One region of the Marinomonas profundi genome, then DNA from elsewhere that is predicted to be linked to it. Evidence: predicted binding sites of a transcription regulator. Region 1 holds the regulator's gene; each other region holds the start of a gene.
What was found. Region 1 encodes sigma-54, which starts transcription at its own class of promoters, with help from an activator protein. Its sites were predicted from a motif close to TGGCACNNNNNTTGCTNT; they were not measured.
Positions count from the first base shown of each region.

Region 2: J8N69_RS09180 (isoamylase early set domain-containing protein) is a predicted target of sigma-54. The motif match lies at 1,244-1,261, and genes of this name have one in related genera.
Region 3: glnA (glutamate--ammonia ligase) is a predicted target of sigma-54. The motif match lies at 1,934-1,951, and genes of this name have one in related genera.
Region 4: J8N69_RS00355 (nitrate reductase) is a predicted target of sigma-54. The motif match lies at 1,146-1,163, and genes of this name have one in related genera.

Region 1 is NZ_CP073013.1:3,006,657-3,009,722, forward strand. It holds gene mgtE (magnesium transporter) at 1-278, opposite strand, end outside; gene J8N69_RS13970 (HPr family phosphocarrier protein) at 283-552, opposite strand; gene ptsN (PTS IIA-like nitrogen regulatory protein PtsN) at 562-1,011, opposite strand; gene J8N69_RS13980 (RNA polymerase factor sigma-54) at 1,029-2,519, opposite strand; gene lptB (LPS export ABC transporter ATP-binding protein) at 2,595-3,066, opposite strand, start outside.
Region 2 is NZ_CP073013.1:1,972,626-1,975,691, reverse strand. It holds gene J8N69_RS09190 (GNAT family N-acyltransferase) at 1-864, shown strand, start outside; gene J8N69_RS09185 (hypothetical protein) at 866-1,015, opposite strand; gene J8N69_RS09180 (isoamylase early set domain-containing protein) at 1,356-1,661, shown strand; gene betB (betaine-aldehyde dehydrogenase) at 1,955-3,066, shown strand, end outside.
Region 3 is NZ_CP073013.1:2,238,995-2,242,060, reverse strand. It holds gene thiI (tRNA uracil 4-sulfurtransferase ThiI) at 252-1,703, opposite strand; gene glnA (glutamate--ammonia ligase) at 2,036-3,066, shown strand, end outside.
Region 4 is NZ_CP073013.1:73,069-76,134, reverse strand. It holds gene nirB (nitrite reductase large subunit NirB) at 1-635, shown strand, start outside; gene nirD (nitrite reductase small subunit NirD) at 640-972, shown strand; gene J8N69_RS00355 (nitrate reductase) at 1,312-3,066, shown strand, end outside.

The sequences.
Region 1 (3,066 bases):
AAATGTTCGGATACCGCGATAAGTCGCTCAGTATCCATATTTTTTAGGAATTGAATGCCAATATCTTCGCTGAGATATTGCAGTACTTCGCCTTCATTTTTTGCGTCAATCAGTTCCCATAGAAGCTTACGTTCTTTTGGTGGGGACGATTCTAGTAGTCGGGCAACGTCTTGTGCGGGCAGAGCGCCATTTAATAGATAGCGAATCTGCATAGTGGCACCGGACTCAAGGGATTCGGTGACTGTTTGCAGATGTGATAAAATGCTTTGCTCTGACATAGGGTTATTCGTCTTCACCAAAGCGGTTATTGATGAGATCTATAATGGCTTTGATTGCTTCGTTTTCATCATCGCCATTGGTCTTGATGCGAATTTCAGTGCCTTTTCCCGCTGCCAGCATCATCATCGCCATAATGCTTTTACCGTCAACATTACGGCCTTCTTTTTCGATGGTAATGTCACAAGAAAATTGGCTGGTGGTTTCGACCAGCTTGCCGGCTGCGCGGGCGTGTAGGCCCAGTTTATTGATAATGGTGATCGACTCTTCCTGCATACGCTTTTCCTATATTAAGGATTCAAAAATATCGAATAATTCTTGGTTGCTTTGGGCGCTGCGTAGCTTTTCTAATGCTTCCGCTGACTGCGCCAATTCGGCAATTTGCGCTAGGCTGGCAAGATGTTGATCGCATTCATTAGGTGGCACAATTAAAGCAAAAATAAGGTCAACGGCGCGTTTGTCAATTGAGTCAAAGTCAATTGGGCTTTGCAGCGACATCACTACGATGGCGGTATGGTTGGCGGACTCTAGGCGGCAGTGTGGAATGGCGATGCCATTGCCTATGCCGGTGCTGCCCAGTTTTTCTCGACCGAGTAGTGCATCATAAATCTCTTCATTGTTGCAATGCAGTCGATTGGCGGCGGTTTCGGCAATACTTTCTAGAACACGTTTTTTACTAACGATTTCTTGTTTTGCGAGAACAAGATCTGCTTTTAATAATGTTTTCAAGGACATGATAAAATGCTTTCCGTTTAGACCAGTCGTTTTCGTTCATTGGAAGGAGGGATGTTCATCGCCTCACGATATTTGGCGACAGTTCGTCTAGCGACCTGTATGCCTTGATCGGCCAAAATAGCCGCTAATTTATTATCACTTAAAGGTTTTTTTGCTGGCTCTTCAGCCACTAGTTTCTTAATCATAGCCCGTATCGCAGTAGAAGAACACTCTCCTCCAGAGGCGGTATTAACATGACTAGAAAAAAAGTATTTGAGCTCAAAAATGCCTTTTGGCGTATGCATGTATTTTTGTGTCGTCACGCGAGAAATAGTTGACTCGTGCATGCCGACTTCTTCGGCGACATCATGCAACACCATGGGTTTCATGGCTTCTTCGCCTAATTCGAAAAATTCAATTTGTCGATTAACAATACAGCTGGCCACTTTTAATAGGGTTTCATTACGGCTTTGTAAGCTTTTCATGAACCATTTGGCTTCTTGGAGTGATGTTTTTATGTAGCTTGCGTCTTCCGCTGTTGCGACCGTACTGACCATGGCTGAATAGGTTTCATTTATTTTAACCGGAGGCAATGCTTCGTTATTGAGCTCTACTTGCCAGACTCCTTGGTGTTTTTTCACTGAAACGTCAGGAATAACATAGTCGGTGTCATCGACATCAATCAGTGAGCCAGGGCGAGGGTTCAATTGTTGTATTAAGCTGACAACTTCTTTTAGTGCTTCCTCTTTTAGTTTGGTTTTACGGCTAAGTTGAACAAAGTCACGATTGCCTAACAGTGGCAGATAATGATTGATCAGGTTGTGGGTGCTTTTATAGAGCGGGTGGGTTCGAAAAGCTTCTAATTGAACCAGTAAGCAATCGCGCAGGTCGATTGAGCAAACACCCACAGGGTCAAAGCGCTGTAACCTGTGTTGGACGGCAATGACTTCTTCTATATCCAAATCTTCTAGCTCAGTACCCAACGATTCCCAAATGTCATCGGGGGAGATGCTTAAGTAGCCATCGGGCTGAACGCATTCAATGATGGCGTAGGCTATTTCTATGTCTCTGTCTGACATATGGGTGAGATTGAGTTGCCAGATTAAATGATCTTGAATGCTTTCGGCGGGCGCGTTGCGGCTTTCAAAGTCGCTTTCCCCTTCATAGCTATTGTTGTGATCACTGACCGCGGCGGAGCTTTGATAGGTGTCGTCCCAGTTACTGTCAATCGATAGTTCTTCTGGGATGTTTTCTGTCCATTCAGATTCTACCCCGGCTTCTTCGTTGCTGTTTTCGCCAGAAGCGTTGTCGGCCAAAGGGTCGGTGGCACTTTTTGATTCAATGCTGGCAGGGATATCTGTGTGGAGCGGCTCATCGTCATCTAGCTCAAGGAGTGGGTTAGACTCAAGGAACTCGTGAATTTCTTGCTTTAAATCCAACGTAGAAAGTTGCAGCAAACGAATCGCTTGTTGCAACTGAGGGGTCATAGTCAGCTGTTGACCCAGCTTTAACTGTAAAGACTGCTTCATAGAGCAACTCTTTTTATTTGAGTGAATTGGAACGAGTTGTGCATACTACTCCCTTTCTACAGCAATGATAAGGGGTTACAGGCGGAAGTCGTCGCCTAAATAGACCTTTTTTACTTGCTCGTTGTTAATGACCTCGTTGGCGTTGCCAGAGGCTATGATATAACCGTTGCCAACAATATAAGCTTTATCGCATATGTCTAGTGTTTCTCTGACATTGTGATCGGTTATTAAGACGCCGATGCCGCTTTCTTGGAGGTGTTTGATAATGAGTTTTATGTCTCCAACGGAGATGGGATCGACCCCGGCGAAGGGTTCGTCAAGTAAGATGAATTTGGGGTTCATCGCAACGGCACGGGCGATTTCTACACGACGTCTTTCTCCACCCGACAGTGCCATGCCCAGATTGCTACGAATGTGAGTGATGTGAAACTCTTCCAGTAGTTCTTCAAGTCGCTCTTTTTGTTGGCTTTTTTTGAGCTCTTTGCGTGTCTCTAGTATGGCGGTAATATTATCTTCAACCGACATTTTACGAAAAATAGACGCCTCT
Region 2 (3,066 bases), 1.0 Mb from region 1:
AAACAAGAACTCAAACTGGCAGAGCATCTTGGCAACACCAAAGACAACAAACAAATTTACCTATTCGATTACGATCCTATGTCAATCACCATGAAAGAAATTGGCCGCTTACGCGAGATTGCCTTCCGCAAAGTGGGTGAAGGCACAGGCGAACGCTCTGACCTAGATAAGTTCGACCAGTACTATCGCCATTTGATTCTGTGGGACGAAGAAGAGCTGGAAATCGTTGGCGCTTACCGTATTGGCGAAGTGGCTCGATATATGAAATCAGACACACCAAATCGTATCTACAGTGCCGAGCTGTTCCAATACTCTTGCGATATGGAACCCTATTTCGAGCAAGGCATCGAGCTAGGACGCAGCTTTATCCAGCCCAAATACTGGGGCAAGCGTAGTCTGGATTATTTGTGGTACGGCATTGGTGCTTACCTCGATAAACACCCTGACATTCGCTACATGTTTGGCCCGGTAAGCCTAAGCAACAGCTACCCACAAGTGGCAAAAGACTTTATCGTCTCTTTCTACAAACTGTATTTTGCCGACAAAGAACACTTAGCGCGCGCTTTCACGCCCTATCAAGTTAATGCCGAACACAATGACATCATTTCGACTATCTTCAGTGGTGACGATTACGAAGAAGATTTTAGACTATTAAAAGAGCAACTCAGCCACTTTGGTGCCAGTGTGCCAACGCTGTTCAAACAATACAGTGAATTGTGTGAGCCCGGTGGGGTTCGCTTCTTAGACTTTGGTGTCGATGCCGACTTTGGCTACTGTGTGGACGGATTGGTCCTAGTAGACCTAAATACAGTCAAAGAAGCGAAAAACAAACGCTACCGAGGTCATAACCAAGTGAGTCATTAATTTACGATCTTGGATCGTGATGATGACCATGCGAATGATGGCGATGAGTATGATGAGCTGCTTGTTCAGGACGTTTAAAGAAAACCAAATAAACAATCTTGATAACCAGCATCACACTAAGCGCAATAAGAACGATCATTTGAATATCCATGAATCACCTCGTTATTTTTATTGGTGCACTTTGAGTATAGGACAGAAAACCGTCTCAAATGTGAATTTACGTCTTTATTTTGGACCGATGAAACAAGCCCCACAAGAGTGCAATATGCTCAAATATAAAACAAATACAGCGAGATAAAGCGCTAAAACATTTGATATAAAGCCACAAGAAAGACGGCGTACGAGTTTTTTTATTGATCAATGAATGAGTTAAGAAATATGGCGCAAGCCTTGCTTAGCTTTCACAACGTAAGCATAAAATTCATCCACACTCAGGCTTTTTCAGTAGCCTTAACTTTTTGTTTATCACTAGATAGACCTTGGAGCCGGAAATGATTGAAAAAACCTACCTAAAAACCAAACCTGAATGCAAAGTGAAATTTGCCCTACCTGCTGAAATCGTCGGTGACGCCAAAAACGTCGCTCTGGTTGGCGACTTTAATAACTGGGATGGCACCGCCAACCCAATGAAAAAACAAAAGTCTGGCGTGTTTGCCTCAACGCTAAATTTAGAGGTTGATCATAGCTATCAACTTCGCTATTTAATCGACGAGCAAAACTGGCTCAACGACGACATGGCCGACGCCTATGTTCCAAGCCCGGTAAGCTTCGACACAAACGGCGTCATCAGCCTGTAATACCCCTTTTAAACCTTCATACAGCGACTAATAGCACGTCTCGATCTCGAAATTCAGATCGGGACGTTCGTCTCTCAATACCGTCCTTTGTCCATCCTTTGACGCTTAATTACCCTAAACCGCTTTCACTCTATAACGTCATTTTTTTGCCCCAAAACCACTATTTCATGGATTCAGGCTGCAATTTATAGTCAAAATATGTACAATTGTTTTTATTAAACGCGCGTTTAATAAAAAATTCATTGGTCGGTGATCCCTGTAAGAACACCGAAACAGACGACAAGAGGCACATCATGGCACATCAGCAGCAATACATTCATGGCCGCTACCATGCATCTACCAGCGGTGAACACTTTGAGACAATCAACCCAGCCACAGGTGAGGTGATTGCGACAATCGAGCACGCAGGACAAGCCGAGCTAGATGCTGCCGTTGAGTCTGCAAAGCAAGGTCAAAAAGTCTGGGCGGCAATGAGCCCAGTGGAACGTGGCCGCATTCTTAAAAAAGCCGCTGACTTACTGCGTGAAAACAACGAAGCACTTGCCCGTCTGGAAGTATTAGACACTGGTAAGCCACTGCAAGAAGCCATTTGCGTGGACATTCAAACTGGCGCAGACGTGATCGAATATTACGCAGGCCTAACCGACAAGATCCAAGGTGATTACCAAGACCTTGGCAAGGGCAACTTCTTCTACACTCGCCGCGAACCACTCGGCATTTGTGCTGGTATCGGCGCATGGAACTATCCCATTCAAATCGCCATGTGGAAAGCTGGCCCTGCGCTCGCCGCTGGTAACGCAATGATCTTCAAGCCATCCGAAGAAACGCCACTGACCGCTCTTAAACTGGCGGAAATTTTCACTCAAGCTGGCTTGCCTGATGGTGTTTTCAACGTCATTCAGGGTGACGGTCGCACAGGCCAAATGATCACCGCACACCCAGGCATCGACAAAGTCTCTTTCACCGGCGAAGTCGGCACAGGCAAAAAAGTCATGGCCGCTTCGGCGCAATCGTTGAAACAAGTGACGATGGAATTGGGTGGCAAATCCCCCATGATTATCTTCCCTGATATGCCAGTGGATCAGGCGGTTTCTGCGGCAATGTTGGCGAACTTCTACACCCAAGGCGAAGTGTGCACCAACGGCACCCGTGTTTTCGTCCATGCCGACATGCTGGACGCCTTCACCAAAGAACTAAAAACGCGCACTGAGGCGATGATCATTGGCGATCCAATGGACATGAACACGCAAGTCGGCGCCTTGATTTCAAAAGATCACATGCAAAAAGTTTTAGGTTATATTCAAGCCGCCAAAGACGCCGGTGCAACCTTGTTGTGCGGTGGTTACCAAGTCACTGAAAACGGCTTAGACAAAGGCGCTTTTGTGGCGCCAACTGTCTTCACTGA
Region 3 (3,066 bases), 770 kb from region 1:
AGTTCTCTGCATTTAGCGTGAGCAAAAAGATATGCCACCGCTTGATATGGGCGGATTAAGCTCTTCAAGCGTCTAGAATCTTGGTGCGGGGTAAAATTGGCGCAATTGTAACCTGATATTAATCAATATCCCATTAAAGTGAGAAAAAAATCCCACAAAAATATAAAAAAGGCAACACTGCATATTAATAGTAGATCGCAACGATAACATCCCAACATGGCAAAAATGCTATCGTTGTTTTCAGCGTCTCTTTAGGGCAAATACACACCGACATTGGTGTGGCCTTTGCCCAATAAATAAGAAGCATGCATGCGGCTCATGACACCTTTGCCGCAATACAATAGATGCGTGGTAGCCGAGTCCAGTTCAGACCAGTTCGACTCTAACGCAAAGAAAGGGATAACCTTCACCGGTCGACCACTGACTTTTAAAGGGCGATGGCTGGCCTCATCTGGATGACGGATATCAATGATAATTTCATCACCTACTGGCATTCGAACAATCGGCACTTCGCCTTGATACTGTTTCGCGACATCGTCCATAACATTTTGAATAGACTGAACCGAGGCATTTGCGACAGCTTTTTCTAAAACGTCAAAATCAAAATTAGCTTCTTGCTTTTCCACCCGGTGCAGTTTTGCTCGCGTGGTGGGTTTTACGGAAATCACACCACAAAATTCCGGCATGCTAGCCGCAAACGGTGCCGTACCAATTTCAATCGCCTTATCAATAATCACCTGTTTATTTGTGGTAATAAGAGGCCGCAACACTAATTCTTCAGTCACTTGATCAATCACCTTCAGGTTCATCAGCGTTTGGCTAGAAACCTGCGCCACGCTTTCTCCTGTTACCAAGGCTTTCGCACCAACCTCTGCCATCAATTGCGACGCCGCTCGCAACATCATGCGCTTGAGGATCACGCCCATTTCAGCATTGTCCACTTTCGTTAAAATCTCACCGACAACCGCTTCAAATGGCACCGTGATAAATTTGACATTGAGGGCCGAGCCGTATTTTTCCCAAAGAAAATTAGACACCTGTTTAACGCCGATTTCATGGGCGTCACCGCCTAGATTAAAAAAGCAAAAGTGCGTTTTTAAACCACGGCTCATGGTCAAATAAGAACTCACCGTTGAGTCATAACCTCCAGACATCAATGATAACACCGGATCTTGTGAGCCAAGCGGGTATCCCCCAAGGCCTTCCACCCATTGCTCTATCATCCACACTCTGTCATCACGAATATCGATTGGCACCAACACGTCAGGGTTCTTTAAACGCACCGCCAGTGCGTCACAACGCGCCTTCAGGCAACCACCAATATGCCGCTCAGCATCAACCGATGTAAAGTCATGCTGACCCACTCGTTTCACTCGTACAGCAAAAACAGCGCCCTTGAGCGCATCGCCATAAGAAACAATCGCCTGATCAACAATGCCATCAAGGTCAACAAAGGGAAATTCACGGACATACTGAAAATGCGCAATTCCCGCAATATGAGACAGCGCCTCAATGAAATCTTCACGTAATTCGTCCCGCTCCGAAAACACTTCAATAAAATCCCAATTGCCCGACACCATAACATCAGCATCGTGCTTTTTGAGCACCAGCTTCACATTGTGTCTAAGTTGCTTAATAAAGGCTTTTCTGACTGGGCGGCTTTTAATGGTGATTTCTGCAAAAAACTTAACAATAAATTTCATAGGGAGTGCAATTTATACCGAATATTAAAAAAGGCGCTTAGTATAAAGAAAAGGCTATCGATACAAAAACATTAAATTTGCACCAATATGATACAGAAAGACAATTTACGCACCAAAATAGACCATTATTGCATTTTATTTAGCTCGTCCTAGCCATTATTAAGTGCATTTTTTAAAATGAAAAAGATATGTCTTTGTTATATAAGGATTTATATCTTCGCACAACATTCTGGCATAAGTTGTGCTTTATCTTTAGCCAAATGGTGTTTTATAGTGAAGCACCCCCATAAACGAAAAATTAATTTCGCTTTAACGACGACTGGAGAACAACTATGTCAAACAAGACCCTTGCCTTGATTGCTGAGCATGACGCGAAGTGGGTTGACCTTCGCTTTACCGACTTTAAAGGTAAAGAACAACACGTATCTGTTCCTGCTAAAACCGTAGATGAAGAGTTTTTTGAAAACGGTCAAATGTTTGATGGTTCATCAATCGAAGGCTGGAAAGGCATCAACGAATCCGACATGATCATGATGCCGCAAGATGATACCGCAATCATTGATCCTTTCACTGAAGAAGCGACTATTATTGTTCGTTGTAACATTATCGAACCTTCTACTATGCAAGGCTATGACCGTGACCCACGCTCTGTGGCGCTTCGTGCAGAAGAGTTCCTAAAATCAACGGGTCTTGGCGACACGGCTTTCTTTGGTCCAGAGCCAGAATTCTTCATTTTTGACGATGTTCGCTGGAAAACAGACATGTCAGGTTGTTCTGTTGAGATCAACTCAGAAGAAGCCGCTTGGTCTTCTAACAAAAAAATCGCTGGCGGCAACATGGGCCACCGTCCTTTCGTAAAAGGCGGTTATTTCCCAGTCCCACCAGTCGACTCTCACCATGACCTTCGTGGCGCTATGTGTGGCGCAATGGAAACAATGGGCTTAGTTATTGAAGTTCATCACCACGAAGTCGCCACTGCTGGACAAAACGAAATCGGTGTTAAGTTCAACACACTGGTTAAGAAAGCAGATGAAGTTCAAATTCTTAAGTACTGCGTACACAACGTAGCGCACGCTTACGGCAAAACAGCCACCTTTATGCCGAAACCCATCGTTGGCGACAACGGTTCTGGTATGCACGTTCACCAGTCTTTCTGGAAAAACGGCGAAAACCAATTCGCAGGTGACCAATACGCTGGCTTATCTGAAATGGCACTTTACTACATCGGCGGTATCATTAAGCACGCTAAAGCATTGAATGCGTTCACTAACGCGTCAACTAACTCTTACAAGCGTCTTGTACCGCATTTCGAAGCTCCGGTTATGCTGGCATACTCAGCTCGCAACCGCTCTGCTTCTATCCG
Region 4 (3,066 bases), 710 kb from region 1:
TCCGGACAGTAAAATCCTGTGTCGGCAGCACTTGGTGTCGTTATGGCGTTAATGACAGCATGAAGATGGCGATTGATCTAGAAAATCGTTATAAGGGGTTGCGCTCGCCCCATAAAATCAAATTCGCGGTGTCGGGTTGCACAAGGGAGTGCGCCGAAGCACAAAGCAAAGACATTGGCGTGATTGCCACTGAGGGCGGTTGGAACTTATATGTTTGTGGCAATGGTGGCATGAAGCCGCGCCATGGTGATTTGTTTGCCAAAGACTTGGATGACGAAACGCTGGTCAAATACATCGATCGCGTATTGATGTTTTACACTAAAACCGCCGATCGATTGCAACGAACTTCCGTTTGGATGGATGGCTTAGAAGGGGGCTTGGATTATCTTAAAGACGTGGTAATTAACGACAAACTGGGGTTGTGCGCTGAGCTTGAAGCGAGCATGCAGCATGTTGTTGAGACCTTTCAGTGCGAATGGAAAACCACCTTAGAAGACCCCGATGCGCTTAAAACCTTCCGTCAATTTGTCAACTATGAGGGAAGTGATAACAATGTAGTGTTTGTTGAAGAGCGTAATCAAATGCGTCCAGCGACGGATGTAGAAAAGCAGCAACTCATTGCGAAGGTGGGCTAATACGATGACGATACAGTGGAAAATGGTGTGTAAGCAAAGTGATTTAGTGTCAGGTGCTGGCGTTGCTGCCATGGTAAATGGTGAACAAGTGGCGCTTTTTTATGTACCGGAGTCTGAGAAAAAAGTGTATGCGATTGGCAACTGGGATCCCGTCGGAAAAGCCAATGTTTTGTCTAGAGGCTTGGTGGCGCACCTGAAAAATGAATGGGTTGTCGCCAGTCCTTTGTATAAACAGCACTTTGTGCTGGCATCGGGTCAATGCCTTGAAGAAGAGGTTAAGGTGCCTTATTGGGAAGCGAAACTAGAGGGTGACGCGGTGTATATCGCGCTGCATTAATCACAACACCTTAGCCAAAGCACCTTAATTGCCGTGGATAACAGTGCATTTTGTGGGTGATTTGCACTGTTTGAGGGCTTTCTCGACGTGCATTAGGATGATTTACCGGACTGTTTGATCATCAGCGCCATGAATAATAAGAAATGCGCGCTTAATCGTGATTTTTTTGATTTTGGCTTACTTATTGCTTTGTTACAGGTAACTGATGCGCCGTAAACCGACGATGGTTTACCCATAAAGCATACAGATATGACAAAAGGCAACGAGGCCCAATGACTTTTTCAGAAAAGTGATTGGGCTTTTTTTTGCTTAAAAATGCGAAAAGTGTGAGGAGGGTCTATGACGGTAACAAGCACGACAGCAACCAGCGTAAAAACGACCTGTCCATATTGTGGGGTTGGCTGTGGCGTGAATCTATCTCTTCCTAGTGCATCTATGGATGCGCTGCCGCCGGTTTCTGGCGATCTGGATCACCCAGCGAATTTTGGTCGCTTATGTGTCAAAGGCAGTAGCTTGGCGCAAACGATCCAGTCGGATGATCGTTTGCTAACGCCTAGGGTCAATGGTCAGCCCGTTGTTTGGGCGTCCGCCATTGAGACAGTGAGCGCGAAAATTTCTCAAGTCATTAAAGAGCATGGTCCTAATGCCTTTGCTTTTTACCTTTCTGGGCAGATTCTTACCGAAGATTATTATGTGGCCAATAAACTCGCCAAAGGCTTTATTGGCACCGCCAATGTGGATACCAATTCTCGTTTGTGCATGGCGTCTGCGGTGGTGGGTTACAAACGTGCGTTTGGCTCAGATACCGTGCCTTGCAACTATGAAGATTTAGAGCGCTGCGACTTGTTGATTATGGTCGGATCAAACGCCGCGTGGACGCATCCTATTTTGTATCAGCGCATTGCAGCGGCAAAAAAACAGCGACCCGCGATGAAAATTGTGGTGATTGACCCACGAGAAACCGCAACCTGTGATATTGCAGATTTGCACTTGGCGATTAAACCGGGCAGTGACGCGGCGATCTTTTCGTTTCTGCTGCAGTATTCGTCGCAAGCCGATATTTTGGATGGTGATTTTATTGCGCATCATACCAATGGTTTTGCTGACGCTTTGGCGCAAGCGCATGAGTCGACGCCGACCTTGTCTGCCACGGCGGCGTTTTGTGGTGTCAGTGAGCAAGATCTAGCCAGCTTAGCCCGCTGGTGGTGCGATACGCCGAACACAGTAACTTTTTATTCTCAAGGCGTGAATCAGTCTTCGTCTGGCGTCGACAAATGCAACGCGATTATTAACTGTCATTTGGCCACGGGTCGTATTGGCAAGGAAGGCGCCGGGCCGTTTTCGATTACGGGTCAACCCAATGCCATGGGCGGGCGAGAAGTGGGGGGCTTGGCTAATCAATTAGCGGCGCACATGGACTTTGCTACACCGGGTGCGCAGGAATTGGTGCAGCGTTTCTGGCAAGCGCCAAATATGGCGACAGAAAATGGCTTGAAAGCCGTTGATTTATTTCAGGCGATGGAGGAAGGCAAGGTCAAAGTGGTGTGGATTATGTCGACTAATCCCATGGTGAGTTTACCGGACACGGCGCAAGTCCGGCGCGCGCTGGAAAAGTGTGAGCTGGTGATTGTCAGTGATTGCAAGGCCCATACCGACACAACCGTGATGGCAGATGTGTTATTTCCCGCCACAGGTTGGAGTGAAAAAGACGGCACGGTGACGAATTCGGAACGACGCATCTCGCGCCAACGAGGCTTGCTACCTGCGCCGGGTGATGCCAAACATGATTGGTGGGCAATCTGTGAGGTGGCAAAAAGGCTTGGCTATCAATCGGCTTTTTCGTATCGAAATGTCCATGAAATCTTTGCTGAACATGCGGCGCTGTCGGCATTTGAAAACAATGGCAAACGTGATTTTGATATTGGTCATTTTAGCCAAATAACCAAGGCTGAATACGACGCTTTGACACCCGTGCAATGGCCTGTGCCAAAGGGCCGACCAGAAGGCACCAAGCGGATGTTCGAAGAGGGGCGTTTTTTTACCCCTGACGGACGAGCGCGATTTGTGCCCATTACGCCAGCTTTACCCAAAAAC